Regions from separate parts of the Nocardioides sp. LS1 genome, predicted to be linked through region 1. Evidence: riboswitches for the same ligand, from Rfam matches in the RefSeq annotation. Region 1 holds a riboswitch; each other region holds the start of a gene.

Region 1 (9,879 bases):
ACCCCGAGGATCGCCAGCACGCGGGGGTCCATGCCCCCCTCGCTGATCTCGGCCAGCACAACGGCGATGACGACGGGCAGCAGGCCGAGGAAGAGGAACGGCGGGTCGACCCGCGGCTCGTCGCCGACCTGCACGAGCAGCGGCCAGCAGAGCATCATCAGCCCGGCCAGCGACGCGACGCCGAGCACGAGGGCGGTGCGCGGCGCGATCGGGACCGCCGAGACGCGGGCGCTCATGCCGAGTCCAGCCGTGCGGCCACCTCGTCGACCCGCAGCCACGGCGCGCCGAGCACCTTGGTGACCTGGGGGGCGAAGGCGGGAGACTCGGCCACCACGCGGCGTACGGGCCCGGAGGAGACGACCTCGCCCTCGGCCAGCACCACCACGTCGTGGGCGGCCTGGGCGACGAACTCGACGTCGTGGGTGGCGACGAGGACGGCGTGCCCCTCCTCGGCCAGGGTGCGGAGGATGCCCGCGAGCTCGTGCTTGGCGGCGTAGTCCAGGCCGCGCGTCGGCTCGTCGAGGAGCAGCACGTCGGGCCGGGAGACGAGGACCAGGGAGAGCGCGAGGGCGAGCCGCTGGCCCTCCGAGAGGTCGCGCGGGTGGGTGTCGTCCGGGATGCCCGGCACGAGGCGCTCGAGGATCGCCCGGCAGTCGCCCGAGCCGCCGTCGGCGGCGGCGCACTCCTCGGCGACGGTCTCGAGGTAGAGCAGGTCCGCGGCGTTCTGCGGCACCAGGCCCACCAGGTTGCGGCGACCGGCGGCGTCGAGGGCCGCCGGGTCGTGGCTGCCGACGTGTACGTCGCCCGCCGCGCGCCGGCCGCTGCCCTGCAGGGCCCACATCATCGAGGACTTGCCCGAGCCGTTGCGCCCCATCAACGCCGTGACCCGGCGCGCGCCGAGGGCGAGGTCGACCTCGCGCACCGCGACGGTGGGGCCGTGCACGACGGAGAGGCGACGGGCCCGGAGCGCGACACCGTCGGAGTCGGCCTCCACCTCCGGGGTCGGGGGTGCCCCGAGTCGGTCGGCCAGCCCGCGGGCCAGCCGGCGGGCGTCGCGCACGCTCAGCGGGAGCGGGTCCCAGCCGGCCGCGCGGCCGAGCTCGACGATCGGCGGGACCACCGGCGAGTCGGCCAGCAGGGTCGCCGGCTCGCCCACCCGCACGGCACCCCCGCCGGTCATCAGGCACATCCGGTCGGCGAAGGGGACGACCCGCTCGAGCCGGTGCTCGGCCATCAGCACGCTGACGCCCAGGTCGTGCACGAGCCGGGTGAGGGTCGCCAGGACGTCCTCGGCTGCGGTCGGGTCGAGGGCGGAGGTGGGCTCGTCGAGCACCAGCAGGCGGGGGTGCATCGTGAGGACCGACCCGATGGCGACGCGCTGCTGCTGGCCACCCGAGAGGGTGCGCAGGTCCCGGTGGCGGAGCTCGGCGATGCCGAGCAGGTCGAGGGTCTCCTCGACCCGGCGGCGCATGGTGTCGGCGGGCAGGCCGAGCTGCTCCATGCCGTAGGCCAGCTCCTCCTCCACCGTGTCGGTCACGAAGCCCGCGGCGGGGTCCTGGCCGACGTAACCCACGAGGTGGGCGCGGTCGCGCGGCGGGGTGCGCACGACGCTGGCGCCGTCGAGCAGCACGTCGCCGGAGAGGTGGCCGCCGCTGAACCGCGGCACCAGCCCGGTCACGACCCCCAGCAGCGTGGACTTGCCGACGCCGGTCGGCCCCGAGACGACGACGAGCTCGCCCTCCTCGATGGTCAGCGAGACCCGGTCGAGGACGGGAGGCCCCTCGGCGTAGCCGAACGTGATGTCGCGCAGCTCGATCATGCGGCGGCCTCCACGTGGCCGCGCAGTTCGGGCGCGGGACGGTACGGCGCAGCCACCGGCGGCGACGCCAGTCCGCCGAGCAGGCCGATCGCGGCACCGAGCAGGGACGCGCCGCCCACCCGCGGGACCGTGGCGAGGTCGGGGTAGGCCAGGGCGATCTGGTGCCCGCCGACCCACCAGGCGAGGGCTGCCACCGCGACGCCAGACGCGACGACGACGAGCTCGGGCAGCCGCCAGTGGTCGGGCCGGTAGCGGGTGCGCTCCACCCGACGACCCGCGCTGAGCAGGCCGGCCGTCGCCGTCGCGGCACCGAGGGCGAGCATCGGCAGCGCGAGCCAGCGCGGCGCGGTCTGGTCGAGGACGGCGTAGGTGCCGACGCAGATGCCGACCAGCCCGGTCAGCATCAGGGCTCCGGTGGTGCGCCGGGCGGTCCGGCCGAGGTTGCCGGCCCGGCCGTAGCCCCGCGCGTCCATGCCCGCCGCGAGGGCCAGCGACCGCTCCAGGGCGTCCTCGAGGACCGGCACCAGGAAGCGGCGCAGCCGCCCGATCCGGCCGGTGTCCCCCGCCCGCAGGCTCTGCGCGGCCCGGACCCGGCGCACGCTGTCGGCGAACTGCGGCAGCACGGTCACCGCCACCACCAGCGCGGTCCCGATCTCGTAGAGCGCCGGCGGCACCGAGCGGAGCAGCCGCTTGGGGTTGGCGAGGGCGTTGGCGGCGCCGATGCAGATCACGATCGTGGCGAGCCGGAGGCCGTCGTACAGGCCGGCCAGGAGCGCCTCCCGCGTGATCGGCCCCAGCAGGGTGATGCCGGCGACCCAGTGCGGCAGGGGCACGGCCGGGAGCGGGACCAGCACGGTGCCGACGTCACCGGCCCCGAAGACCACCCGGAACGCCAGCCGGACCCCGACGATCACGACCCCGAGCCAGACGTAGATCCGGAACGACGCGGCCCACGGCTGGTCGGAACGTCGCGCCATGACGACCACGCTCGCCACCGCCACCAGGAGGAGCAGCACGAGCGGGTTGGTCGTCAGCGACGCCGCCGCGGCGAGACCGATCGCCCACACCCACCAGGCCACGGGGTGCAGGTCGCGCGGGAGCCGCGTCGGGGACATCGCTCAGCCGGCCCTGCGGCGACGCACGAGCGCGGTGGCACCGGCCGCCGCGAAGAGCACCGCGATGGCCGCCGGCGCCACCCAGGCGGGGAGGCCGCCGTCGTCCGGGGTGGGTGCGTCCGCGCTGGGTAGGGCGCCCGCCGGGGACGGCGACGCCTCGGGGGTGTCGGACGCCGACGCGATCGCGCTCGGCGACGTCGACGCGTGGCCCCGGTGGTGCTTCTTCGGGCCGGGTGCCGCAGACCGCGTGCTGGACGCTGCGGCCGAGGCGGATGCGTCACTCGACGCGGTCGCCGTCGACGCTGGTCCGGCCGTGCTCGGGGGCTGCGAGGCCGGATGCGTCGGCTGCTGGGTCGGCCGCTGCGTCGGCTGGTGGCTCGGTGAGGGCGAGGGGGTCGGCGACGCGGTCTTGTGGGCCGTGGGGGCCGCACCCGGCGGGGACTTGGTGCTGCTGCCGTTCCACGAGAGGGCGACGTACCCGCCCTCGGGGACGGTCAGCGAGTCGACGCCCTGGCTGGCGTAGGTCCAGGTCCCGGACGTGCCGTCGGACCACCACAGGCCCCAGTAGGCGTCGGCGGGCGGGGTGTTGACGCAGGACTCCTGGTCCGAGGACGGCGCGTTGTTGACCCGGCACACGAACCCGGGCTGGCGCTGCACCCGGGTCAGGGCGAAGCCGGAGTCCTCGAACTGGGTCGCCGCGTCGTCGCCGGCACCACCGGCGTCGCAGACCTGCTGCACCCCGCCGCCGAGCTCGTGGAAGTCCACGACGACCGTGACCCCGCTCGCGGTCGAGCAGGCGGCCGCCTGGGCCGGCGCCGCAGGGATCACACCCGTCGCCGCGGTCACGAGGACCGCGGCGACGAGCGAGGCGAGCGTCAGCCGCACGTCAGGTAGCCCAGGCCCGGCGCCGCCTGCGAGGTGGCGCGCCGCCACTGGTCCTGGGTCTCGGTCGTGATGCCGTCCGTCGCGGCGGCGTCGTACGCCGTCCGGTCGTAGGCGATCGCGCCGCGCTCGCCGTCGAGCGGCTTGCCGCTGGCGACGTCACCGACCTGGAGCTTCTTCACCCAGGCCGCCGCCTTCGAGGCCGCACCGCACGCGCCGGAGCCGCCGAGGGCCCAGGCCGCGAGGCCGGTGCTGTTGGCGTTGGAGGTCTCGGTGGCGGGGCCGCCGCCGAAGCTGCCGTTGTCCTTCTGGTGGTGCTTGAGCCACGCGACGGCGTCCTTGATCGCGGCCTTCACCGCGGCCGACTTGTGCGGGACCGGCCGCAGGTTGATCACCGCGAGAGCGGTGACGTCGGTGTCGGGTGCGCTGGTCGTGGACCGCTTGCCGGCGTCGCAGGACTGGTCGGCCTTGGCCTTGCCCGCGAAGTTGAGGCGGAACCAGCCGCCGGAGCACTGCTGCTCCAGCAGGAAGCGGATCGCCTCGTCAGCCTTCCCGGAGCCCGCCACGGCCAGGCCACGGGCCGCGAAGGCCTGGCCGATGGTGTTGGCGTAGTCGGTCGCGGACTTGTCCTGGATCCGGCCGACCGTCGGGATGTCGGCACTGATGCGTCGGTTGAGTCGCTGGACGAGGTCGACACCGCCGAAGGAGCGCGGGTCGGCGCCGGTGGCCTCGGCCAGGACGACCGCCTTGGCGACGGAGCCGGCGTAGACGTCGTCGGTGCCGAAGTCGACGCCGGTGGTCCAGCTGTCGACGTGGGTGGCCAGCGCCGTGCGGATGTCGGCGACGTGGGAGGCCTGGCCCCCGGTCGCGATCAGCGCGAAGGCGACGTCGGCGGTGAGGCCGTAGTCGTCGAAGGAGTACTGGTCGTTGTGGACCAGGCCGCCGGTCAGCTGGCGGGTGAGCCAGGTGCCGGCCCGGTCGTCGGGGGCCGCCTGGGCGGCTCCGGGGACGAGCGTGAGGAGCAGGGCGGAGACGGCGACGAGCGCCGAGCTCCTGGAGAGGCGTGACATGAGGGTTCCTTCCCGCTGCACAACGGGAGGCCCGGGGCCACCCGCTGGTTTCCACGACAGCGTGTGATCAGGACGCGTCGCGGCAGGTGGTCCGGCTCGCTCCCCGAGGCGAACCTCGGCGAGCACACGGTTGCGGGTCAGCGCCGGATTCGGACCGGCTTCCCCCACTGCGGGCGTGATGAGTTGTGTGAGCGCAGCATACCGACGGACCGGCCCCCGTGAGGGGGCCGGTCCGCCCGTGGACGCCGTGGGTCAGTCCGCCTCGACGAGGGCGTACGGATCGACCGAGCTGGTGCTCCAGCGGCCGGGCAGGTTGGTGCCGGTGCCGGTGCCGGCGGGGTCCTTGCCGTTGGGGTACTTCTTCGGCGGGTTGTGGAAGAGGTGGTTGATCCACCCGTTGTAGCGGTTCAGCGTGACCGGGCGGCTCAGCCGGAGCACGGCCTCGTCGCTGGCCAGCACTGCCGGCGACCAGTTGGCCGACCCGTTGAGCGTGATGGTCGCGGCGTGGTCCTTGCGGTAGTGCCCCTGGATCGTCATGACCTTCATGTGGAGGTACTTGTCGTAGACGCCGTCGGCGTTGAAGTCCTGCACGATCTGGCGCATCGGCACGGGGTGGTCTCCCCCGTGGCGCAGGATGCGCAGCACCTCGTTGCCCATGACGGCGTACACGATCCGGATGCGGCAGCCGTTGTTCTGCATGTGCCGGATCCGCCACGCGATCTGCTTGCCGCGGTCGCCGTACCACGAGGTCTGGGCGATCCGCAGGCTCGTGTGGCCGTCACCGGTGTTGCGTGCGCCGGAGCAGGTCACCCGGTCCAGCTCCCGCATGACGGGGTCCTTGGTCGTGTGCGCGCCGGTGTAAGGGAAGGCCATCGTGGTCAGCGACCGGTAGCGGTGCACGCGGTAGCCCTGCGCGACCGGCTGGTCCTTGAACATCTGCGAGAAGACCTTGCGGAACTCCTTGAAGACCTTCGGACGGCCCACGACGGTGAAGATGTCGTTCCACTGGCCGCTGACCGCGAGGTCGGTGGCGTTGAAGGAGCCGTTCATCACGACGTCGTGGGCGCGACCCACGTGGTCGAAGAGGAAGAACTTCGAGTGCGCGATGCCGCGCGTGCCACGGCAGGAGCTGCGGCACTTCTCGAGGTGGCTGCGCATCGCCGGGCGGCGAGTGCGGTTGCCGTTGTTCTTCAGCGCCCGCTGCAGCCGGTTGACGCCCTCGTTGGGGTTGTCGGGGTTGGCGTTGCCGCGGTCCATGATCACCCGGACCGACACGTGCCGCTTGTGGGCGGCGATCAGCGCGTCGACGATCGCGTCGCTGCGGATGTTCCAGCTGGCGATCCGGATGTGCGACATCCGCGGCGTGCTGTCGATGGCGCGGATGACGTGCCGGATGATCACGCGGCGCTCGGTCCGGTCACCGAGGGGATTGTTGGTCTTCACCCCCGCGGGCGGGGTGTAGTGCCCGACGGCGGAGGCCGGGGCGGCGAACGCGCCGGCTCCGATCGCCAACGTGGCGACCAGGGCGACGAGCAGGGAAGGAAGTCGTGCTGAGCGGGTGGACATCGAAGCGGCCAGCTCCCAAAGGATTGGTTGCGGTCAGGGTCGGCTCTCCCGGAGCGACCGCAGACTTTACCAACCGGTGCTGGCCGCCCCGATGTCACACACGCATCGCGGACTCACACTGTGGGCAGGGTCTCAGACCCGCTCAGGCCAGCTTCTCCAGGATCAGCTCGCGCACCCGGCCGGCGTCGGCCTGGCCGCGCATCTCCTTCATGACCGCCCCGATCAGGGCACCGGCCGCGGCCACCTTGCCGTCGCGGATCTTGTCCGCGACGTCGGGGTTGGCGGCGATGGCGTTGTCGACGGCCGCGGACAGCGCGCCCTCGTCGGAGACGATCGCGAGCCCGCGGGCCGCGACGATCTCCTCGGGGGTGCCCTCACCGGCGAGCAGACCGTCGAAGACCTGGCGGGCCAGCTTGTCGTTGATGGTGCCGCCGTCGACCAGCGCCTGCACCGCGGCGACCTGCGCCGGCGAGACGCCCAGGGCGCCGATCTCGACACCCGAGTCGTTGGCCCGACGCGCCATCTCCGAGAGCCACCACTTGCGGGCGGCCTGCGGGGTGGCCCCGGCCGCGATGGTCTCCTCGACCAGGCCGAACGCGCCGGCACCCACGGTGTCGCGCATCTCGAGGTCGGAGAAGCCCCACTCGGCCTGCAGGCGGGCGCGCTTCTGGGTGGGGTTCTCCGGCAGCGTGCCGCGGAGCTCCTCGACCCACTCGCGCGACGGCGCCACGGGCACCAGGTCGGGCTCGGGGAAGTAGCGGTAGTCCTCGGCGTCGGACTTCTCGCGACCACTCGTGGTGATCCCGGTGTCCTCGTGCCAGTGGCGGGTCTCCTGCAGGATCGAGCCGCCCGCGTCGAGGATGCCCGCGTGGCGCTGCATCTCGTAGCGGACCGCACGCTCGACCGAGCGCAGGGAGTTGACGTTCTTGGTCTCCGAGCGGGTGCCGAGCGTCCCGGTCCCCTTCGGCGACAGCGACAGGTTGACGTCGGCGCGGATCGAGCCCTGGTCCATCCGGGCGTCGGAGACGCCGAGGGCGACGATCAGCTCGCGCAGCTGGGCGACGTACGCCTTGGCGATCTCAGGCGCCTTCTCCCCCGCGCCCATGATCGGGCGGGTGACGATCTCGATCAGCGGGATGCCGGCGCGGTTGTAGTCGACCAGCGAGTAGTCGGCGCCGTGGATGCGACCGGTCGCGCCGCCGACGTGCAGCGACTTGCCGGTGTCCTCCTCCATGTGGGCGCGCTCGATCTCGACCCGGAAGGTCTCCCCGTCGACCTCGACGTCCATGTGGCCGTCGAAGGCGATGGGCTCGTCGTACTGGGAGGTCTGGAAGTTCTTCGGCATGTCCGGGTAGAAGTAGTTCTTCCGCGCGAAGCGGCACCACTCGGCGATGTCGCAGTTGAGCGCGAGGCCGATCCGGATCGCCGACTCCACGGCCTTGCGGTTGACCACGGGCATCGCGCCGGGCAGCCCCAGGCAGGTCGGGCAGACCTGCGTGTTGGGCTCGGCGCCGAACTCGGTCGGGCAGCCGCAGAACATCTTGGAGTTGGTGTTCAGCTCGACGTGGACCTCCAGGCCCATCGCCGGGTCGTACGCCGCGAGGACGTCCTCGAAGGACACAAGCGTTTCGGTCATGCCGAGTCTCCGTTTCGGTGATCGAGCTTGCCGAGTTCCGGGGCCTTGTCGAGCAGCGGGCCGCCCCACTGGTCGAGCAGCGCGGCCTCGAGGGCGGCGCCGACACGGTAGAGGCGCTCGTCGGCCAGGGCCGGCGCCAGGATCTGGAAGCCGGCAGGCAGGCCGTCCTCGTCGGCGAGGCCGCTGGGCACCGAGATGCCCGGGACGCCCGCGAGGTTGGCCGGGATGGTCGCGAGGTCGTTGAGGTACATCGCGATCGGGTCGTCGAGCTTCTCCCCCAGCTTGAACGCCGTGGTCGGCGCGGTCGGCGACACCAGCACGTCGGCCTTCTCGAACGCAGCGTCGAAGTCGCGGCTGATGAGGGTGCGCACCTTCTGGGCCTGGCCGTAGTAGGCGTCGTAGTAGCCGCTGGACAGGGCGTAGGTGCCGAGGATGATGCGGCGCTTGACCTCGTCGCCGAAGCCGGCGTCACGGGTGGCCCGCATGACGTCCTCGGCCGACGGGCTCTCGATGCCCTCGGGCAGGACCCGCAGGCCGTAGCGCATCGCGTCGAACTTCGCGAGGTTGCTGGACGCCTCAGCCGGCAGGATCAGGTAGTAGGTCGCCAGCGCGTGCACGAACGTCGGGCAGGAGACCTCCACGACCTCGGCGCCGGCCTTGACCAACAGGTCGACCGACTCCTGGAAGCGGGCCAGCACGCCGGGCTGGTAGCCCTCTCCGCCGAGCTCGGTGACGACGCCGATCCGGACGCCGGTCATGTCGCCGGCGGCACCCTGACGGGCGGCCTCGACGTAGGCGCCGACCGGGCGGTCGATGCTGGTGGAGTCGAGCTCGTCGTGGCCGCCGATGACCTCGTGCAGCAGCGCCGAGTCGAGCACCGTGCGGGTGACCGGGCCGGCCTGGTCGAGCGAGTTGGCCAGGGCCACGAGGCCGTAGCGGGAGACCGAGCCGTAGGTCGGCTTCACGCCGACCGTGCCGGTGACGGCGCCGGGCTGGCGGATCGAGCCGCCGGTGTCGGTGCCGATGGCGAGCGGCGCCTCGAAGGCGGCCACGGCCGCGGCCGAGCCACCGCCCGAGCCGCCGGGGATCCGGTCGAGGTCCCACGGGTTGTGGGTCGCGCCGTAGGCGGAGTGCTCGGTGGAGGAGCCCATCGCGAACTCGTCCATGTTGGTCTTGCCCAGGATGGGCAGGCCGGCCTCGCGCAGCTTGCGCACGACGGTGGCGTCGTACGGCGGCACCCAGCCCTCGAGGATCTTCGAGCCGCACGTCGTGGGCAGGCCGGCGGTCGCCAGCACGTCCTTGACCGCGATCGGGACCCCGTCGAGCGACGACAGGGGGGCGCCCGCGGCGCGGCGGGCGTCGGAGGCCGCCGCCTCGGCGAGGGCGCCGTCGGCGTCGACGTGGAGGAAGGCGTGCACCTCGCCGTCGACCGCGGCGATCCGGTCGAGGTGGGCGCGGGTCAGCTCGACCGAGGTGACCTCGCCGGCCGCGAGGGCGTCGGCGAGCTCGGCCGCGGTCCTGCGGGTCCAGTCGGTGGTGGGGGCGGTCACTGCTCGTCTCCCAGGATGCGAGGGACCGAGAAGCGCTGCTGCTCGTGGGCGGGAGCACCGGACAGCGCCTGCTCGGCGGTGAGGCACGGGCGGACGACGTCGTCTCGGAAGACGTTGGTCATCGGCAGCGCGTGCGAGGTCGGGGGGACGTCGTCGCCGGCGACTCCGCTGATCGAGGCGACCGACTCGAGGATCACCGACAGCTGCGGTGCGAGGTGGTCGAGCTCGGCATCGTCGAGGT
Region 2 (9,879 bases), on a different contig from region 1:
GCCCCTCGAGGACGAGGTCGCGGCGCTCGGCGTACACCGCCCGGGCCCGGCGGAGGTGTCGGGCCAGCATGCCGTCGGAGATGAATCGTGCGAGGGCGGCCTGCTCGGGCAGCGAGCCGTAGCCGTCCGCGAGCTGACGGGCACCGCGCAGCGCCTCCCGCAGGGTCGGTGGGGCGACGAGGTAGCCCGCCCTCAGGGCCGGGACCAGCGACTTGGAGAACGTGCCCACGTAGATGACGTGCCCCGACTGGTCCAGGGCGTGCAGCGTCTCCATCGGCCGCTCGGTGAAGCGGAACTCGCTGTCGTAGTCGTCCTCGACGACCGCGGTGCGGTGCCGGGCCGCGAACTCCAGCAGCGCCTGCCTCCGCTCCTGGGCGAGCGGTGAGCCCAGGGGGAACTGGTGGGACGGCGTGGTGAACACCAGGCGCGCCCGCCCGGGGAGCTCGTCGACGACCAGGCCGTGCGCGTCGACGGGCACGGGCACGACGCGCGCACCGTGGGAGGCGAACAGGTCCCGGGCGAACGGGTAGCCGGGGTCCTCGACCGCGACCACGTCGCCGGGCTCGACGAGCACCCGGGCGACGAGGTCCAGCGCCTGCTGGGTGCCGTGGGTGACCAGGACGTCCTCCGGGTCGGCCGCGACGCCGCGCGAGATCGCGAGGTAGCGGCCGATGGCGGCCCGGAGCGCGGGGTGCCCCGCGGGCTCGGCGTAGGTGCCGGGGTGGTGGGCGCCGGCCCGCAGCTCGGCGGCGACCAGCTTGCGCCAGGTGTCGAAGGGGAAGAGCGAGGCGTCGGGGATGCCGACCCGGAAGTCGTGCGGGGGCCGGGGGGCCTGCCCGCTGACGGCGTACGGCGTGAAGGTCCACCCGCGTCGCGGGGCGAGCGCCGCACCCTTGGGGCTGCTCGGGACCGCCGCCGCCAGGGCGGTCACGTAGGTGCCGTCGCCGACGTGGGAGGAGAGGAAGCCCTCGGCCACGAGCGACTCGTAGGCCGCCGCGACGGTGTTGCGGGAGACGCCGAGGTCGCGCGCGAGCGTACGGGTCGGCGGCAGCCGGTCGCCGGCGCCCAGGCGGCCGCTCCGGATCGCGTCGAGCAGGGCCCGGTAGATGGCCGTCGCCCGGTCACCTCGCGCGCTCAGGTCGACCGCGAGATCCATGTCCCCAATGTCCCACGCCGGCAACTCCGGTGGGGTGCCCGATGTCGGTGGAGCCTGACACCCTCACCGCATGCGAGGTGGGTACGGCAGCAGCGGTCACGGGTCCCTCCACGACCGCATCCACGGGCCCTCCCCCGCGACACCACCGACGACACCACCGTCGCCCGCGCGGCACTGCCTCGTGGACGGAGCACCCTCCCTGCTCGTCGAGTGGCGACAGGGCGAGCGGGCTTGGGAGGGCCGGGTGGTCTCGGTGCTGTGGCTCGACGGCCAGGGCTGGGCGACCGTCGAGCGCTGGCTGCCGGCGTCGGCGATCACCCGCCCGGAGTGACCGGCCCCACCTTGGCATGTGAGGTTAGGCGAGCCTAAACTAACTGCCGTGAGCCTTTCCTCGACGCTGCTGCTCGGCTTCCTCGCCGGCGTGACCATCCTCCTCGGCCTGCCCGTGGGTCGTCTCCGCAAGCCCGCACCCTCGCTGCGACTGCTGCTCAACGCGGCCGCCGTGGGCGTCCTGCTCTTCCTCGTCTGGGACGTGCTCTCCGCCGCCTGGGAGCCGATCGACGTCGCCCTGGGCTCGTTCCACGAGGGCGACGGCGGCCTGGCCTCCGCCATCGGCTACGGCGCCCTGTTCGTCGGTGGCCTCGCCGTCGGCCTCGTGTCGCTGGTGTTCTACGAGTCGTGGATGGCCCGCCAGGTCCGGGCCACGCCGGCCGGCGCGCCCCGCCACGAAGGTCCCGGCGCCATGTCGCTGGGCGAGGTGAGCCCGCCGCGCGGCATCGCCTCGTGGTCGGCCGCGCGCCGCCTGTCCCTGCTGATCGCGGTCGGCATCGGCCTGCACAACTTCGCCGAGGGCCTGGCCATCGGCCAGTCCGCGGCGTCCGGCGAGATCGGCCTCGCCGTGATGCTGGTGATCGGCTTCGGCCTCCACAACGCCACGGAGGGCTTCGGCATCGTCGCGCCGCTCGCCGCCGACGTCGACCACGACGGCACCACGCGCCGCCCCAGCTGGGGCTTCCTGCTCGCGCTCGGCGCGATCGGCGGCGGCCCGACCTTCATCGGCACCTTGATCGGGCACGGCTTCACCAACGAGCCGGTCAGCGTCGCGTTCCTGACCCTGGCCGCCGGATCGCTGATCTACGTGATCACCCAGCTGATCGGCGTCGCCGCCCGGTCCAAGCGCAGCGACCTGCTGGCCTACGGCCTGCTCCTGGGCCTGGTCGCCGGCTTCCTCACCGACGCGATCGTCACCGCCGCGGGCGTCTGACCCTTCGGTCGGGCCCTCAGTCGGGACGGCCGGTGGGGTAGACCATCAGCCGGCCCAGCCCGACCGCCGTCGCGGCGATCACCAGCCCGGCAACGTCGTCGACGAAGTAGTGCCACCCGAGGTAGACCGTGGCGACCATGACCAGCACGAGGTAGACGCCCATCACCCGCGTGAGCCGCGCGAAGCCGTAGTGCCGCACCATGAGGAAGACCAGGCACGTGAAGGCGACGTGCAGGCTGGCGAACGCGCCGAGACTGACGAACGCGTCCGACGCCTGAGGGTTGGCCAGCATGTGGGCGCGCTCGGTGAGGTACTCCGCCTGCGTGGAGGTGATCGCCGTGTGCGGGAGGCCGGCGAAGTCGGGCGCGTCGGAGACGTAGGGGCCCAGCGACGGCGCGACGTAGTAGGACGCGACGCCGAGGATCCACACCCACATGGCCGCGACGAGGAAGACGTAGCCGTCGCGGAGCCGGTCGAGGAAGACCAGCGACGCGACCACGCTGAGCGGCACAAGGTAGGTGAAGGCCTTGTAGAAGAACATCAGGGCGTACGCCGCCCAGTGCTGGCCCAGCACGCTGTGCAGCAGCGCGCCCGGGTCGTGCCCGCCGAAGAGGGCCCGGTCCAGCCGCAGGAGCTCGGTGTCCTTGAGGTCGCGGAAGGCGTTCCAGCTCTTCATGTTGCGGTAGCAGAGGTAGACCACGTGGTAGGCGACGAGGCCACCGAGCGCGACCACCAGCCGCTCGCGCGGCCACCGCGCACGCAGGGTGGCCAGGGTGTCGCGGAAGCGCTGGCCGGCGGGCGCGCGCAGGGCTGCGTCGGCGACGGCGAGCAGCCCGAAGAGCACGACCGCGCTCGGGAGCCGGCGCAGGAACATCGTGCCGCCGGGGTCGCGGACCGGGACGCCGACGTGGTGCGACCAGTAGGCCGTGACCAGCGCGAAGACCACGACGACGGCACCGACCCCGATCAGCCAGCGACCGCGCCCCGCGTCGGCGGGCACGCCCGTCGGGGTCCGTCTGCGCGTGACCGGCGGCGGCGCCGTGAGCTCCATGTTCGCGTCCTCGTGTTCCCTCCGCACGGCCGTTGTGGCCCGGCGGATGGATGCTATCAACGCGTGCAGTGGGTGTTGGGCCCCTCCGGGTGACAGCATGGAGTGGACAAAGGGGTGCACCGTGAGCGTGACCGACCGCGTGAGGGTCGAGCAGCCGGCCGTGCCGCGTCGCCCGGCGCGGCTCACGGCGGGCGACCTGTCGCGCCACCCGGTCGCCGTCGCCACCGCCTTCGCCGCCCTCCTGCACGTGCTCTGGTGGTGGCTGCTCGCCTCCAGCGGCGGCGACATCGCCGCCCAGGACGCCTGGGCGGAGTTCGCCCGGGCGCACCCCGGAAGTGCCTACAACCTCGCGTGGTACGGCGGCATGCACCCGGTCAACTACAGCATCCTGGCGCCCTACGTCATGGGCGCCCTGGGCGTGCGCACGACGATGATGCTCGCCGGCACGGTCTCGGCCGGGCTGCTCGCCCTCGTGCTGACCCGCAGCAAGGCGCTCGACAAGCCGCTCTGGCCCGCGCTCTACGGCGCCCTCGCGCTCGCCGGCAACGCGGTGTCGGGACGCGTGACCTTCGGCCTCGGCACGATGTTCGCGCTGGCGGCGATCTCGGTGATCTACGCCTGGCCCACCCACTGGCGCTCCACCGAGCGGCGGCACCGGTGGCCGCGAGCCGTCCTGGCCGCGGTGTTCTCCGCCGCCGCCACCGCCTCGAGCCCCGTGGCCGGCCTCTTCCTCGGCGTGATCGCGGCGGCGCTCTGGCTGCAGCGGCGGCGCACCGCCGCCTACGCCGTGGGCCTGCCTCCGGTCGTCGTCGTGGCACTCTCGGCCTGGCTCTTCCCCTTCTCGGGCCACCAGCCGATGCCCCTCGCGTCGGTGATCCTGCCCGTCGTGACGGCGGTCGCCGTCGTCGTGCTCGCGCCGCGCACGTGGCGGTCCATCCGGGTCGGGGCCGTCCTCTACGTCGCCGGCGTGCTCGCCGCCTGGGTGATCCCCTCCCAGGTCGGCACCAACGTCACCCGGCTCGGGCTGCTGTTCGGCGGCGTCGTGCTGGTGGCCATCGCCGCCCGCGCCGCCTCGGCCGGGCCGCTCGGCCACGGCTGGGGGCCGGTGGGCAACCGACGCGCGGCCGTCGCCCTGGTCCTCGCGATCCTGACGGCCTCGATCTGGCAGGTCGCCACGGCCGCACGCGACGTCGTCGGCGGCCGCCCCGATGCCGCCTGGACCGTCGACCTGCGGCCGTTGGTCCACCAGCTCCAGGCCCGTGGAGCCAACCAGGCGCGGGTCGAGGTCGTCCCCGCCAAGAGCCACCGTGAGGCGTCGGCGCTGGCGCCCTACGTCAACCTGGCGCGCGGCTGGAACCGCCAGGCCGATGCCGAGCGCAACCCGATCTTCTACGACGACGGCCTGCTCACGCCGGCGTCGTACCGCGCCTGGCTCGACCGCTGGGCGGTCAGCTACGTCGTGCTGTCCAAGAGCACGCCGGACGGGGCGGCCCGGGCCGAGAACGACCTCGTGGCCGGGGGGCTCGGCTACCTCCACGCCGTCTGGTCCGACGCCAACTGGACCCTCTTCGAGGTCGAGGCGCCGCGACCGCTGGCCGACGCGCCGGCCGTGGTGACCAGCTTCGACGCCACCGAGCTGGTGCTCAACATGCCGACGCCGGGTCGGGTGCTCGTCCGCATCCCCGCGTCGCCGTGGCTGAGCCTGCTCGACGCCGCGGGCGACCCGATCGCGCCCCCGACGCCCGACCCCGACTCCCCCGACGCGGCGCCGGTCAACGTCGAGGGGTGCCTCAGCCACGAGGTGCAGCCGGTCGCCGTCGAGGGCCAGACGCCCGACGACTGGACCGTGCTCTACGCCCCGCACGCCGGGACCTACCGGATCGCCGCGCCCTACCAGCTGCACCGCGGCACGGCCTGCCCCGACGAGATCACCGGCGAGGGTGGCACGGACCCCGACCAGGGGTAACGGGGTGACCCACCTCTCGCCCAATCCCTAGTAACTTGGTAGGGAATTGCCCGTTGGGCCGGACATGACCTCCGCAGACCGACGCCCCCGCCACGTCCGCACCCGCCTGGGCGCCGCCCTCGTGGTGCTCACCGCATCACTGGCCTCGACGCTGGCCTCGGCCGTGGTGGCCGGCCAGCCCGGCGCCCTCGCCGCCGGGGCGACACGTCCCGACCTGCTGCCCGACTGCGTGTACGGCGCCTCGGCTCCCGGCCTCACCGGTCTCGAGCCACGGGTCCAGCGCGACGCCTGGGCGTACGCCGACCACCTGGCCGGCACCTCGGCGACGCAACGGCTCGCGGCTGCCCGCACCTTCGCCGCGGCCGAGGCCGGCTACGTCTACGGTCTGCCGCTGGTCGACCTGCACGACACGGTCCGCCAGTTCCGCTTCCGCAACACGCTGGTCAGCGTCGCGTCACTGAGCACGCCGGAGACCCGCAGCGTGGTCTCCCCCAACGTCGACACGGCCTACACGGTGGGCTGGCTGAGCCTGACCCAGGGGCCGCTCGTCATCGACGTGCCCGACACGGACGGTCGCTTCTACACGTTCCAGTTCATGGACGCCTGGACGAACTCGTTCACCTACGTGGGGTCGGGTGCCACCGGCACGGAGGCCGGCTCCTACCTCTTCGTGCCGCCCGGCTGGACCGGTGACGTGCCGGAGGGGGTGCACCTGGTGCACAGCCCGACCAACACGATGTGGCTGCTGGGCCGGACGCTGGTCGACGACGCCGCCGACATGCAGCGGGTCAAGCCGCTGCTCGAGAAGTACACCGCCACCCCGCTGGAGGCCTGGCGGCAGGGCGCACGCGGCAAGTCCGTCGTCTTCGACAACCCTCCTCCCCGGCCCCCGAAGCCCGCGACCCCGCAGGGCACCGACTTCGTCGCCGCGCTCAACCAGGAGACGACGATCGACCCGCCCCCGTCCTCGCAGCGCTGCGTCCTCGACGCGCTGGCCCCGGCCGGGGTCCAGCAGCCCGACACCACGCCGGGGGCCGTGCTGGCCGCCGACTCGGCCAACGCGGTGGGCGACCCGCCGGGCTCCGGGGAGGACACCCCGCAGAACCGCGCGGTCCGTGCGGGCACCCGGGCCGCCGTACGACTCATCGCGGGCGCTGCGGACCGCTACCGCGCCACCACCTCGGCGGGCAACCGCGGGTGGAGCGTGATGACCGACCCGTGGATCGGCGACTTCGGCCGGCAGTACCTCGGGCGCGCGGTCATCGCCACCGACCTGCTCGGCGCCAACGTGCCGCGGATCGCGACCTACCCCACGAGCTACACCGACGGCCACGGGCGCGCGCTGAACGGCGGTCATCGCTACACGATCACGTTCCCGCAGGGGCAGCTGCCGCCGGTCCGCGCGTTCTGGTCGCTGACGATGTACCGCCAGGACAACTTCCTCTACGACAACCAGATCGACCGCTACTCCGTCGGCGACCGCGACCGGGGACTGCGCCGCAACGCGGACGGCTCGCTGACGATCTTCGTGCAGCACGCGAAGCCGCGCAGCGCGAAGGCCCGGGCCAACTGGCTGCCCGCGCCGGCCGGTGACTTCCACCTGATCCTGCGGCTCTACCTGCCCGAGAAGGCGGCGCTGGACGGCGCCTACCGGATCCCGCCGTTCGTCCGGGTCGACTGAGGGCGACCGCAACACGCCGACACAACATCTAGTCCCGGAGATTTCCTCCGGCCCCACATATGGTGGCGCACGCAGCTGGTTCGGCGCTCCCTCCAGGAACGTCGAGGCAACAGGGAACCCGGTGAGAGACCGGGACTGCCCCGCAGCGGTGAGTGGGAACGAACGACGTCACCAAGCACTGGGTCGCCCTCACGGGACCTGGGAAGCGACGTCCAGTAGGGGTCGAGTCCGAGTGATCGGGCGCGGCGAGCCCATGAGTCCGAAGACCTGCCAGCGCACTGCACCCGCCGGGTGCAGTGGTCCGATGCCGCGTGGGACGGCTGACGGCTCCACGGCGTGCTCTCGAACGACGCGCCGGCGTCGTCACCCCCTCGCACATCTGGCCGGTCCCGGACCGAGCTCGCGAGGAGAGAGAATGACGGTCACCGAAACAGCACCACCAGCCCCCGCCCACGAAGCACGCCGCACGACGATGCAGGTGCGCAAGCGCAACGGGGACAGCGAGTCCGTCGACGTCAACAAGATCGTCCGCGCCGTCGAGCGCGTGGCCGACGACCTGGCCGACGTGGACCCGATGCGGGTCGCCACCAAGACCATCTCGGGCCTCTACGACGGCGCCACGACCGCCGAGCTGGACCGCCTGTCGATCCAGACGGCCGCCGAGATGATCAGCGAGGAGCCGCAGTACTCCCGGCTGGCCGGGCGGCTGCTGGCCGGCTACATCGAGAAGGAGGTCCGCAACCAGGGCATCGCCTCCTTCAGCCAGTCGGTCGGCCTCGGCCACGCCGAGGGACTGATCGGCGACGAGACCGCACGGTTCGTCAAGGACAACGCCCGCAAGCTCGACTTCGCGATCGATGAGGGCGCCGACCGCCGCTTCGAGTACTTCGGGCTGCGCACGGTCTACGACCGCTACCTGCTGCGGCACCCCAGGACGCGCCAGGTGGTCGAGACCCCGCAGTACTTCCTGCTGCGCGTGGCCTGCGGCCTGTCGGAGTCGCCGGCCGAGGCGATCGGCTTCTACCGGCTGATGTCGAGCCTGGCCTACCTGCCGAGCAGCCCGACGTTGTTCAACTCCGGCACCCGGCACACCCAGATGTCGTCGTGCTACCTCGTGGACTCCCCCCGCGACGACCTCGACTCGATCTACTCGCGCTACGGCCAGGTCGCCAAGCTGTCGAAGTTCGCCGGCGGGATCGGCATCGGCTTCTCGCGCGTCCGCGGCCGAGGGGCGCTGATCCGCGGCACCAACGGTCAGTCCAACGGGATCGTGCCATTCCTGCGCACGCTCGACGCGTCGGTGGCCGCGGTCAACCAGGGAGGTCGCCGCAAGGGCGCCGCGTGCGTCTACCTCGAGCCGTGGCACCCCGACGTCGAGGAGTTCCTGGAGCTGCGCGACAACACGGGCGAGGACGCGCGACGTACGCACAACCTCAACCTGGCGAACTGGATCCCCGACGAGTTCATGCGCCGCGTCGAGGCCGACGAGGACTGGTCGCTCATCGATCCCGACCAGGTGCCCGAGCTCGTGGACCTGTGGGGCGACGCCTTCGACGCGGCCTACCGGCGCGCCGAGGCGGAGGGCAACGTCGTGCGCACCCTGAAGGCGCGCGACCTCTACGCCAAGATGATGCGCACGCTGGCGCAGACCGGCAACGGCTGGATGACGTTCAAGGACGCCGCCAACCGCACCTGCAACCAGACCTCGGACGACCAGGCCCCCGGCCAGCCCGTGGTGCACCTGTCCAACCTGTGCACCGAGATCATCGAGGTCTCCTCGGACTCCGAGACGGCCGTCTGCAACCTGGGCTCGATCAACCTGGCCCAGCACCTGGTCCCGACAGGCGTCGACTGGGACAAGCTCCGCGCCACGGTGCGTACGGCGGTGCCGCTGCTCGACCGTGTCATCGACGTGAACTACTACCCCAGCGCCGAGGCGGCGGCCTCCAACCCGCAGTGGCGGCCGATCGGGCTCGGCCTGATGGGCCTGCAGGACGTCTTCTTCGCGCTGCGGCTGCCCTTCGACTCGCCCGAGGCTCTGGAGCTGTCGACCCGGATCCAGGAGGAGGTCTACCTGACCGCGCTGGAGGTCTCCTCGGAGCTGGCCGAGCGCCACGGTCCGCACCCGACCTTCGACCGGACCCGCGCCGCGCAGGGCAGGCTGCAGCCGGACTTCTGGGACGCGACGCCGGCCCAGACGGAGCGGTGGGACGCCGTGCGGGCGCGGATCGCCGCGCACGGCCTGCGGAACTCCCTGCTGATCGCGATCGCACCGACCGCCACGATCGCCTCGATCGCCGGGTGCTACGAGTGCATCGAGCCCCAGGTGTCCAACCTGTTCAAGCGCGAGACGCTCTCGGGAGAGTTCCTCCAGGTCAACTCCGCCCTCGTGCACGAGCTCAAGGCGCACGGGTTGTGGACGCCCGAGAACCGCGAGGCGATCAAGCGCGCCGAGGGCTCGGTGCAGGGCATCGCGTCCCTGCCCGAGGACGTGCGGGTGCTGTTCCGCACGGCGTGGGAGCTCCCCCAGCGCGCGCTGATCGACATGGCGGCCGCACGGTCGGCGTACATCGACCAGAGCCAGTCACTCAACCTCTTCCTGGCGTCGCCGACCATCGGGAAGCTCTCCTCGATGTACAGCCACGCCTGGAAGTCCGGGCTGAAGACGACGTACTACCTGCGGTCGCGACCGGCCACCCGGATCCAGCAGGCGACCGTGTCCGTGACCGAACCCGTCCGGGACGAGGCGGCGCTCGCCTGC
Region 3 (9,750 bases), on a different contig from region 1:
GATCTACGTCGACTCGTTCGCGACGATCCGTCGGGAGGCGTCGTTCGACCACCTGCCCGCGGACGCCGAGAAGCTGGCCGTGCGGATGGTGCACGGGACCGGTCAGGTGGACCTGGTCGAGGCCCTCGTCGTGCATCCCCGGCTCGTGGCCGCGGCCCGGGCGGCGCTGCTCGCGGGCGCCCCGATCCTGACCGACGCGCACATGGTGGCCTCGGGCGTGACCCGGGCCAGGCTGCCGCGCGACAACGAGGTGCTCTGCCTGCTGCGCGACGAACGGGTGCCTTCCCTGGCCCGCTCGTGGGGAACGACGCGCTCGGCGGCGGCGGTGTCGCTGTGGGAGCCGTGGCTGGCGGGCTCGGTCGTCGCGATCGGCAACGCCCCTACCGCGTTGTTCCACCTGCTCGAGATGCTCGTCGCGGGGGCGCCGCGGCCGGCCGCGATCGTCGGCTGCCCGGTGGGCTTCATCGGCGCGGCCGAGTCCAAGGAGGCGCTGGCCGCGCTCGCGGACGACTACGGCATCGACATCCCGTACGTCACCGTGCGCGGCCGCCGCGGCGGCTCCGCGATGACCGCCTCCGCCCTCAACGCCCTCGCCCAGGAGCAGGAATGACCGGCCACTTCTACGGCGTCGGGCTCGGCCCCGGCGACCCCGAGCTGATCACCCTCAAGGCCGCCCGGCTGATCGGGTCCGCCGACGTCGTGGCCTACCACGCCGGCGTCGGCAAGCAGTCGAACGCGCGGCGGATCGCGGCGTCGCTCATCCCACCGGGGGCCGTCGAGGAGGAGCTCCGGTATCCCGTCACGACCGGGACGACGGCACACCCGGGTGGGTACGCCGGAGCGATGGCTGAGTTCTACGAGTCCTCGGCGACGCGGTTGGCCGCGCACCTGGCGGCCGGCCGGACCGTGGTGCTGCTGGCCGAGGGCGACCCGCTCTTCTACGGCTCCTACATGTACATGCACGACCGGCTGTCCGAGCGGTTCCCCACCGAGGTGGTGCCCGGCGTCCCGGCGTTCGCGGCCGCGACGGCCGCCGTGGCCTCGCCGCTCGTGCGGCAGACCGACGTGCTCACGATCCTGCCCGGCACGCTTCCCGAGCCCGAGCTGGCCCGGCGACTCGCCGACACCGACGGCGCGATCATCATGAAGCTCGGCCGGACGTTCCCCGCCGTACGCCGTGCGCTCACCGCCGCCGGCCGGCTCGAGGGTGCATTCTACGTCGAGCGGGCCTCGATGGAGGCGGAACGGTGGCTGCCCGTCGCCGACGTCGACCCCGACTCGGTGCCGTACTTCTCGCTGATCGTGGTCCCCGGCGACTCGCTCCGGGGGCCCGGCCGGCGTGCCGTTGGGTCCCCAACGGCAGGTTCCGGCGCCGAAAACATGCCGTTGGGGACCAAACGGCACGTGGATCGGCCGCCGACGGAGCTGGTCGTGGTCGGGCTGGGGCCGGGGCCGGATGAGTGGGTGACACCCGAGGTGACGGCCGCGCTGGCGGAGGTCGACCACGTGGTGGGGTATGCGCCGTACGTCAACCGGGTGCCGCAGCGTGAGGGCCTGACCCGGCACGCGTCGGGCAACAGCGTGGAGGTCGACCGGGCGCGGTTCGCCCTGGACCTGGCCCGGGCCGGCGAGCGGGTCGCGGTCGTCTCCGGTGGCGACGCGGGCGTGTTCGGGATGGCGTCGGCGGTGTTCGAGGCCGCGGAGGACCCGGCGTACGACGGCGTCGCCGTGCGGGTGCTGCCCGGCGTCAGCGCCGTGCAGGCGGTCGCGGCCCGGGCCGGAGCGCCGATCGGCGGCGACTTCGCCGTCCTCAGCCTCTCGGACCGCCTCAAGCCCTGGTCGCTGGTCGAGAAGCGACTGCGCGCGATCGCCGAGGCCGACCTGGTGCTCGCGATCTACAACCCGGCCTCGCGGTCGCGGACCGAGCAGGTGGTGCGGGCGCAGAAGATCCTGCTCGAGCACCTGCCGGCCGACACAGTCGTGGTCGTCGGCCGCGACATCGGCCGGGCCGAGGAGTCGCTGCACGTCACCACGCTCGCGGCCCTGGACGCGACCACGATCGACATGAAGTGCCTGCTCCTCGTGGGGTCGCGCGGCACCCGCGTCTCGGCGAGCGGGCGGGTGTGGACGGCGCGGTTCGCCGACTAGCGACGGGTCCGGTCGGCGGAGTAGAGGAACGACTCGCCGCCACCGGACGGGTCCAGAGCCCGGCCGACCAGGATCACGGCGGCCTGGCGCAGGCCGGCCGCCTCGACCTGGTCGGCGATGTCGGCGACGGTGCCGCGCAGGACCAGCTCCCCGGGCTGGGTCGCGCGCGAGACGACCACGACCGGACAGTCCGCGCCGTACACCCCCGCCAGCTCCGCCATCACCTCCCGCGTCCGTGTGATCGCGAGGTGCAGGCAGAGCGTGGCGCGCGTGGCCGCGAACGCCGCCAGCGACTCGCTCTCCGGCATCGCGGTCGAGCGGGCCTGGGCACGGGTGAGCACCACCGACTGGCTGACCAACGGGACCGTGAGCTCGCGGCCCACGGCGGCGGCCGCAGCGGCGTACGCCGGCACCCCGGGCGTCACGTCCCACGGCACCCCCGCGGCGTCCAGCCGCCGCGTCTGCTCGGAGACGGCGGAGTAGAGCGAGGGGTCACCAGACGTGAGGCGTACGACGTCGTGCCCGGCGTCGTGCGCGTGCACCAGGTCCGCGGTGATCCGGTCCAGGTCGAGGTGCTGGGTGTCGACCAGCCGGGCGTCCTCGCGGCAGTGCCCGAGGACCTCGGCGTCGAGGTAGGTGCCGGGGTAGAGCACCACGTCGGCCCGCGCGAGCATCGTGGCGGCCCGCAGCGTGATCAGGTCGGCCGCGCCCGGTCCGGCGCCGACGAAGTGGACGGTCATACGGGCTCCTTCGTCCAGGCCCACTGGGTGACGGTGCGGGCCGGCGTCCAGCCTGTGAAGGAGCCGATCGGCGCGGCCGTCTCGACGGCGTGCCGGGTCAACTCACCGCCGTGGCTGGCATGCATCCGGGCGAGCAGTCCCTCGGTCTCCACCGTCACGCCGTGGACGACGAGCCGACCGCCGGCTCTCAGCGAGCTCACGCAGTAGCCGACGAGGCCGGGCGCCGTCGCGCCACCACCGACGAAGACCGCGTCCGGTTTGGTGCGGCCCACCAGCGAATCGGGCGCACGGCCAGCGACGACGTCGAGGGCAGGGACGCCCAGCCGCTCGGCGTTGCGGCCGATCCGCTCGGCCCGCTGGGGGTCCGCCTCGATCGCGAGCGCCCGGCACGTCGGGTGCGCCCGCATCCACTCGATGCCCACCGAGCCGGCACCGGCGCCGACGTCCCAGAGCAGCTGCCCGGGACACGGCGCCAGCCGCGCCAGGGCGCTCGCCCGCAGGTCGCGCTTGGTCAGCTGGCCGTCGTGCTCGAACGCCTCGTCGGGCAGCCCGGGCACCCAGGAGACGTGTCCGGAACCCGCCATCTCCAGGGCGAGCACGTGCAGCGCCGGGACGTCCGCGGACCACCGCGAGGCGATGTCCGAAAAGCGCGACTCATGGGCGCTCCCGAGATCGCCCAGGACGGTCATCCGGGTCTCCCCGAAACCGGCGACGTCGAGGAGCTTCGCCAACCCCGCTGGGGAATCCGCGTCCGAGGAGAGCACCAGGACGCGCCGTCCGGGAGCCAGCTCGCGCAGCACCGCGTGCGGGTCCCGACCGACGATCGTGACGACCGTCGAGGACTCCGCGGACCAGCCCATCCGCGCCCGGGCGAGCGCCACCGACGAGAGCGCCGGCTCGACCACGATCCGGTCGGACCCGAGCAGCTCGACCAACGTCGTACCGATGCCCGAGACCAGGGGATCACCCGAGGCCAGGACCACGACGCGACGGTCGGCGTGCTCCTCGAGGAGATCGGGCAGCGCGTCCAGCAGCGGGCTCGGCCAGGGCTCCCGGAGCTGGCCGAGGACGGGCGGGACCAGGCCGAGGTGGCGGCGGCCGCCGAGCAGCACGTCGGCGCCCGCGACGAGTTCACGGAGGCGCTCGGAGAGGTCCGACCAGCCGCCGGCACCGAGGCCGACGACGGTGACGGCGCGGGCAGTCGTGGACGGGGCTGAGGGCTGCACGGGGGGTGACGCTATCGTGGCCGCACAGCCACGAGGTGCCCCCGTCCGGGGGAGAATCTGGGAAGCCGGTGAGAGTCCGGCACAGGCCCGCTGCGGTGACCCGGAGGACGCGAACGCGTCGATCCGGGAAGTCCGAAGACCGGCCTCGCGGCGTCCATTCCATGGCGGACGAGCGGGAGCCTCACATGCCACAGCAGTACCCCTTCAGCGCCGTCGTCGGATCTGACGAGATGGCCCTGGCCCTCCTCCTCACCACGATCTCCCCCGAGGTCGGCGGCGTCCTCGTGCGCGGCGAGAAGGGCACCGCCAAGTCCACGATCGTGCGGGCCCTCGCCGGCGTGCTGCCGCCGATCGACGTCATCGCGGGCGACCGCTTCTCCAGCGACCCGCGGGAGCGCCAACCGCTCTCCCCCGACGGCCCGTTCACCCCCGACGCCGACACCGAGACCCGCCCGGTCCGCCTGGTCGAGCTGCCCGTCGGCGCCACCGAGGACCGGGTCCTGGGCTCGCTGCACCTCGAGCGCGCCCTGTCGGAGGGCCACGCGGAGTACGAGCCCGGCCTCCTGGCCAAGGCACACCGCGGCATCCTCTACGTCGACGAGGTCAACCTGCTGCACGACCACCTCGTCGACCTGCTGCTCGACGCCGCGGCCATGGGCCGCTCGACCGTGGAGCGCGACGGCGTCTCGGTCTCGCACGCGGCCCGCTTCGTGCTCGTCGGCACCATGAACCCCGAGGAGGGCGAGCTCCGGCCGCAGCTCCTGGACCGCTTCGGCCTCACCGTCGAGGTGGCCGCGCCCCGCGACCCCGTCCAGCGGGTCGAGGTGGTGCGCCGCCGGATGGCCTACGACGCGGACCCCGATGCGTTCTGCGCCCGCTACGCCGAGTCCGAGCGCGCCCTGACCGACCGGGTGCTCGCCGCGCAGAAGCTCGTCGGGCAGGTCGAGCTGTCCGACGGGATGCTGGTGAAGATCGCCGAGCTGTGCGCCGCGCTCGAGGTCGACGGGATGCGCGCCGATCTCGTCACGGCCCGCACCGCGGTCGCGCACGCCGCCTGGCACGAGCGGTCCGAGGTCACCCTGGCCGACGTACGCGCCGCCGCCCGCCTCTCGCTCCCCCACCGCCGTCGGCGCAACCCCTTCGACTCCCCCGGCCTGGACGAGGACCTGCTCGATGAGATCCTCGGCGACGACGAACCCGATCCCGATTCCCCGCAGCCCGATCCCGATGGCGGCCCGGACGATCCCGGGACGTCATCCGAACCGGCTGCCGGAGAGACCACCCCGCATGACGTCCCCGGCGACCCCGGCGCTACGTCATCCGATCCGGCTGCCGAAGCAGCCACGTCGCATGACGTCCGGGCGGACGCGGGGGCGACGTACCGGCCGAGGCTGTTCACCGTCCACGGCACCGGTGCCGGCGAGGCGGGCCGGCGCAGCCGCGCGCGGACCGACAACGGCCGCCGGGTCGGGTCGGAGCGGGGCGGACGCGGCCCGGTCCACCTCCTCGAGACCGTCCGGGCGGCCGCGCCGCACCAGGCGGCCCGCGGCCGGACCGACGGCCCCCTGCGCTTCCGCGCCGACGACCTGCGCGTCGCGACCCGGGAGGGCCGCGAGGCCAACCTCGTCCTGTTCTGCGTCGACGCATCCGGCTCGATGGCCGCGCGCAAGCGGATGGAGCAGGTCAAGACCGCGATCCTCTCGCTGCTGCTCGACGCCTACCAGCGCCGCGACAAGGTCGGCCTCGTGACGTTCCGCAGCGACCGCGCCGAGCTCGTGCTGCCGCCGACGCACTCCGTCGACGTCGCGGCGAAGCGGTTGGCCGACCTCCCCGCCGGAGGGCGTACGCCGCTGGCCGAAGGCCTCCTCGAGGCCGCCCGCGTCCTGGGCGTCGAGCGGGTCCGCGACGCCCGTCGTCGGCCACTCCTCGTGGTGGTCACCGACGGACGCGCCACGTCAGGCCGCGACGCTGTCGAACGTTCCCGAGAGGCAGCCCGACACCTCGCCGCGGACGGGGTCGACGCGGTCGTCATCGACTGCGAGATCGGGCCGCTGCGGATGGGGCTGGCGGGTGTGCTCGCCGAGCACCTCCGCGCGGGGCACGTCCCCGTCGCCGAGGTCAGCGCCGCGGAGCTGACCCGGATCGCGCGCGACGGGCGCGCGGCGTGAGCGCCGGCCTGTACGACGTGATCGCCCGTCGTCGCGACGTGCGCGCGGAGTTCACCGGCGAGCCGCTGGACCCGGCCGTGCTCGACCGGCTCCTGGTCGCGGCCCATGCCGCCCCGAGCGTGGGGCACAGCCAGCCGTGGGACTTCGTCCTGGTCCGCGACCCGCGGACACGCGACGAGTTCGCTCGCCACGTCGCCGGCGAGCGGGAGGTGTACGCCGACTCGCTGCCCGCCGACCGGCGCGAGACCCTCCGCCCGATCAAGGTCGAGGGCATCCGCGAGTCGGGGCTGGGCGTGGTCGTGACCTACGACCCGGACCGCGGCGGGCCGCACGTCCTGGGCAGGCACGCCATCGCCGACGCCGGGCTCTACTCCACCTGCCTCGCGATCCAGAACCTGTGGCTGGCCGCGACCGCCGAGGGCGTGGGCGTGGGCTGGGTGTCGTTCTACCGCGAGGAGTTCCTGCGCGACCTGCTCGGCATCCCCGAGCGGGTGCGACCGGTGGCCTGGCTCTGCCTGGGGCCGGTCAGCCACCTGCAGGAGGTCCCGGACCTCGAGCGGCACGGCTGGCGCGAACGCCGCCCGCTCGCCGAGGCCGTGCACCACGAGAGCTACCGGAGGTAGTCGTGCCCCAGGGACAACCACTCGCCGTGCCCGACGACGGGCTCACCACGCGGCAGCGGCGCAACCGGCCGCTGCTGATGGTCCACACCGGCGACGGCAAGGGGAAGTCGACGGCCGCCTTCGGCCTCGCGATCCGCAGCTGGAACCAGGGCTGGAACGTCGGCGTCTTCCAGTTCGTGAAGTCCGCCAAGTGGCGGATCGGCGAGCAGACCGTGCTCGAGCGGCTCGGCGAGCTGCACCGGGAGACCGGCGAGGGCGGCTCGGTCGAGTGGCACAAGATGGGCGCCGGCTGGTCGTGGTCGCGCAAGACCGGCGAGGCCGAGGACCACGCCGCCGAGGCCGCCGAGGGCTGGGCCGAGGTCAAGCGCCGGATCGCCGCGGAGAGCCACGACCTGCTCGTCCTCGACGAGTTCACCTATCCGATGGAGTGGGGCTGGGTCGACGTCGACGACGTCGTCGAGACCCTCGCGAACCGGCCCGGGCGCCAGTTCGTCGTCGTCACCGGCCGTCGCGCCCACCCGCGGCTCGTCGAGGTCGCCGACCTCGTCACCGACATGACCAAGGTCAAGCACCCCATGGACGCCGGCCAGAAGGGCCAGCGGGGCATTGAATGGTGAGGGAGTGGTGACGCAGTGGTGAGCCTGCCGCGGCTGGTCGTCGCCGCCCCCGCCACCGGCCAGGGCAAGACCACCGTCGCGTCAGGACTGATGCGCGCACTGACCCGCCGGGGGCACGTCGTCAGTGGGCACAAGGTCGGACCCGACTACATCGACCCCGGCTACCACGCCCTCGCCTGCGGTCGTCCCGGTCGCAACCTCGACCCGCACCTCGTGGGTGAGGAGCGCGTCGTCCCCCTGCTGCTGCACGGCGCCCGGGGCGCCGAGGTCGCGGTCATCGAGGGCGTGATGGGCCTGTACGACGGCCGCATCGGCACCCGCGGCTTCGCCTCCACCGCCCACGTGGCCGCGCTGACCCGCACGCCCGTCGTGCTGGTCGTCGACATCTCCAGGTCGTCACGTTCGGTCGGCGCAGTCGTGCACGGCATGGCCACCTGGGACCCGACCGTCGACGTCGTCGGGGTGATCCTCAACAAGGCCGGCTCGGACCGGCACGCCGCCGAGGTCGCGGACTCGATCGCCCTGCCCGTGCTGGGGATCCTCGGTCGCAACGACGCCCTGGTGACCCCGTCACGGCACCTCGGGCTGGTCCCGACCGGCGAGCGCGACGAAGCCGACCGGACCCTCGACCGGGTAGCCGACCGGATCGCCGACGGCGTCGACCTCGACCGGGTCCTCGAGCTCGCCCGCACCGCCCCGCCGCTCGACGAGGAGCCGTGGCGCCCTGGGGTCTCGGCAGGCTCGACCACCGAGGGGCGACGGCGGGTGGTGGCGATGGCCGCCGGGCCGGTGTTCACGTTCCGCTACGCCGAGACCGCTGAGCTCCTCGCGGCCGCCGGCTGCGACGTGGTGGCCTTCGACCCGCTCACCGCCGCGGCCCTCCCCTCCGGCACCGCCGGGATCCTCCTCGGCGGCGGCTTCCCCGAGGTGCACGCCGACGCGCTGGCCGCCAACCAGCGGCTCCGGCACGAGGTCCGGGACGCGGTTCGGTCGGGCGTGCCGACGGTCGCCGAGTGCGCCGGGCTCCTCTACCTCTGCGACACCCTCGACGGCCGGCCCATGGTCGGTGCGCTGGACGCGACGGCGCGGATGACCGAGCGACTGACGATGCGCTACCCCACCGCCACGGCCGCCACCGACTCACTCCTGACCAGGGCCGGCGAGCAGGTCACCGGCCACGAGTTCCACCACACGTCGGTCACGCCGCCCGGCGACACCGGCTGGACCGTCGACGGGGCCACAACGGGGTGGGCGACCCCGACCCTGCACGCGTCGTACCTCCACACCCACTGGGCCGGCCACCCCCAGCTGGCACAGCGCTTCGCGGACGCGGTCCACGCCCATGCCTGACGCGCTGGACGACCCGCTCCGCCACCACGGCGACGTCGAGGCGCGCGGCCTGCTCGACCTCGCCGTCAACGTGTACGCAGGTCCCCGCCCGGCTTGGCTCGACGCGGCACTGCACGCCAGCCTCGACGACGTCGGCCGCTACCCGACCGCGACGGGGGCCGAGCGTGCCCTCGCCGTCCGCCATGGCGTCCACCCCGACCGGGTGCTCGCGACCGCCGGTGCCGCGGAGGCGTTCTCACTCGTCGCGCGGTGGCGGGACTGGCGGCACCCGGTCGTCGTGCACCCGCAGTTCACCGAGCCGCACGCGGCGCTCGAGCAGGCGGGCCACCGGGTGACCGGGGTCGTCCTCCGCGGCGACTTCACCCTCGACCCGACGGTCGTCCCCGAGGACGCCGACCTCGTGGTGATCGGCAACCCGACCAACCCCACCGGCGTGCTGCACCCGGCCGCCATCATCCGCGCCCTGCTGCGGCCCGGCCGGACGGTGCTGGTCGACGAGGCGTTCATGGACACCGTCCCCGGCGAGAGCGAGTCGGTGTCCGCCGATGCCTGCCCCGGCCTGGTGGTCACGCGGAGCCTCACCAAGCACTGGGGCATCCCCGGGGTGCGGGCCGGCTACGTCCTCGCCGAGCCCGGTGTCGTGGCCGCGCTGCGACGCGGCCAGGTCCCGTGGTCGGTGTCCACGACGGCCGCCGCCGCGATGGTCGCGTGCTCGTCCGAGGCGGCCGCCGGCGAGGCCGCGCGGCGCACCGGGCAGATCGCAGAGTGGCGCTCACACCTCGAGGAATCCCTTGCCCGCTTGGGGATTCCTCACATCCAATCCTCCAGCTCGTTCGTCCTCGCACGCGTGGGTGAGGGCGTGCACGCCCGCCTCCGCG

The links. Region 1 has a riboswitch for cobalamin ahead of EJF31_RS21435 (hypothetical protein). Riboswitches for the same ligand answer to the same signal wherever they lie in the genome.
Region 2: another riboswitch for cobalamin. It lies ahead of EJF31_RS01280 (ribonucleoside-diphosphate reductase subunit alpha); the one in region 1 lies ahead of EJF31_RS21435 (hypothetical protein).
Region 3: another riboswitch for cobalamin. It lies ahead of EJF31_RS00075 (VWA domain-containing protein); the one in region 1 lies ahead of EJF31_RS21435 (hypothetical protein).

What each region holds. Positions count from the first base shown of each region.
Region 1 covers NZ_BIFF01000008.1:6,085-15,963, forward strand. Annotated here, with positions in the region: gene EJF31_RS21415 (ECF transporter S component) at 1-236, opposite strand, end outside; gene EJF31_RS21420 (ABC transporter ATP-binding protein) at 233-1,819, opposite strand; gene EJF31_RS21425 (energy-coupling factor transporter transmembrane component T) at 1,816-2,934, opposite strand; gene EJF31_RS21430 (hypothetical protein) at 2,938-3,819, opposite strand; gene EJF31_RS21435 (hypothetical protein) at 3,810-4,886, opposite strand; cobalamin riboswitch at 4,950-5,073, opposite strand; gene EJF31_RS21440 (phospholipase D-like domain-containing protein) at 5,139-6,452, opposite strand; gene gatB (Asp-tRNA(Asn)/Glu-tRNA(Gln) amidotransferase subunit GatB) at 6,595-8,088, opposite strand; gene gatA (Asp-tRNA(Asn)/Glu-tRNA(Gln) amidotransferase subunit GatA) at 8,085-9,638, opposite strand; gene gatC (Asp-tRNA(Asn)/Glu-tRNA(Gln) amidotransferase subunit GatC) at 9,635-9,879, opposite strand, start outside.
Region 2 covers NZ_BIFF01000001.1:265,904-275,782, reverse strand. Annotated here, with positions in the region: gene EJF31_RS01305 (PLP-dependent aminotransferase family protein) at 1-1,156, opposite strand, end outside; gene EJF31_RS21710 (hypothetical protein) at 1,338-1,487, shown strand; gene EJF31_RS01300 (ZIP family metal transporter) at 1,536-2,420, shown strand; gene EJF31_RS01295 (phosphatase PAP2 family protein) at 2,437-3,471, opposite strand; gene EJF31_RS01290 (MFS transporter) at 3,593-5,437, shown strand; gene EJF31_RS01285 (DUF1254 domain-containing protein) at 5,502-7,118, shown strand; cobalamin riboswitch at 7,178-7,408, shown strand; gene EJF31_RS01280 (ribonucleoside-diphosphate reductase subunit alpha) at 7,534-9,879, shown strand, end outside.
Region 3 covers NZ_BIFF01000001.1:12,230-21,979, reverse strand. Annotated here, with positions in the region: gene EJF31_RS00095 (precorrin-8X methylmutase) at 1-610, shown strand, start outside; gene EJF31_RS00090 (precorrin-2 C(20)-methyltransferase) at 607-2,148, shown strand; gene cobM (precorrin-4 C(11)-methyltransferase) at 2,145-2,888, opposite strand; gene cbiE (precorrin-6y C5,15-methyltransferase (decarboxylating) subunit CbiE) at 2,885-4,114, opposite strand; cobalamin riboswitch at 4,131-4,277, shown strand; gene EJF31_RS00075 (VWA domain-containing protein) at 4,300-6,282, shown strand; gene bluB (5,6-dimethylbenzimidazole synthase) at 6,279-6,905, shown strand; gene cobO (cob(I)yrinic acid a,c-diamide adenosyltransferase) at 6,908-7,522, shown strand; partial or broken gene EJF31_RS22495 (cobyrinate a,c-diamide synthase) at 7,541-9,750, shown strand, end outside.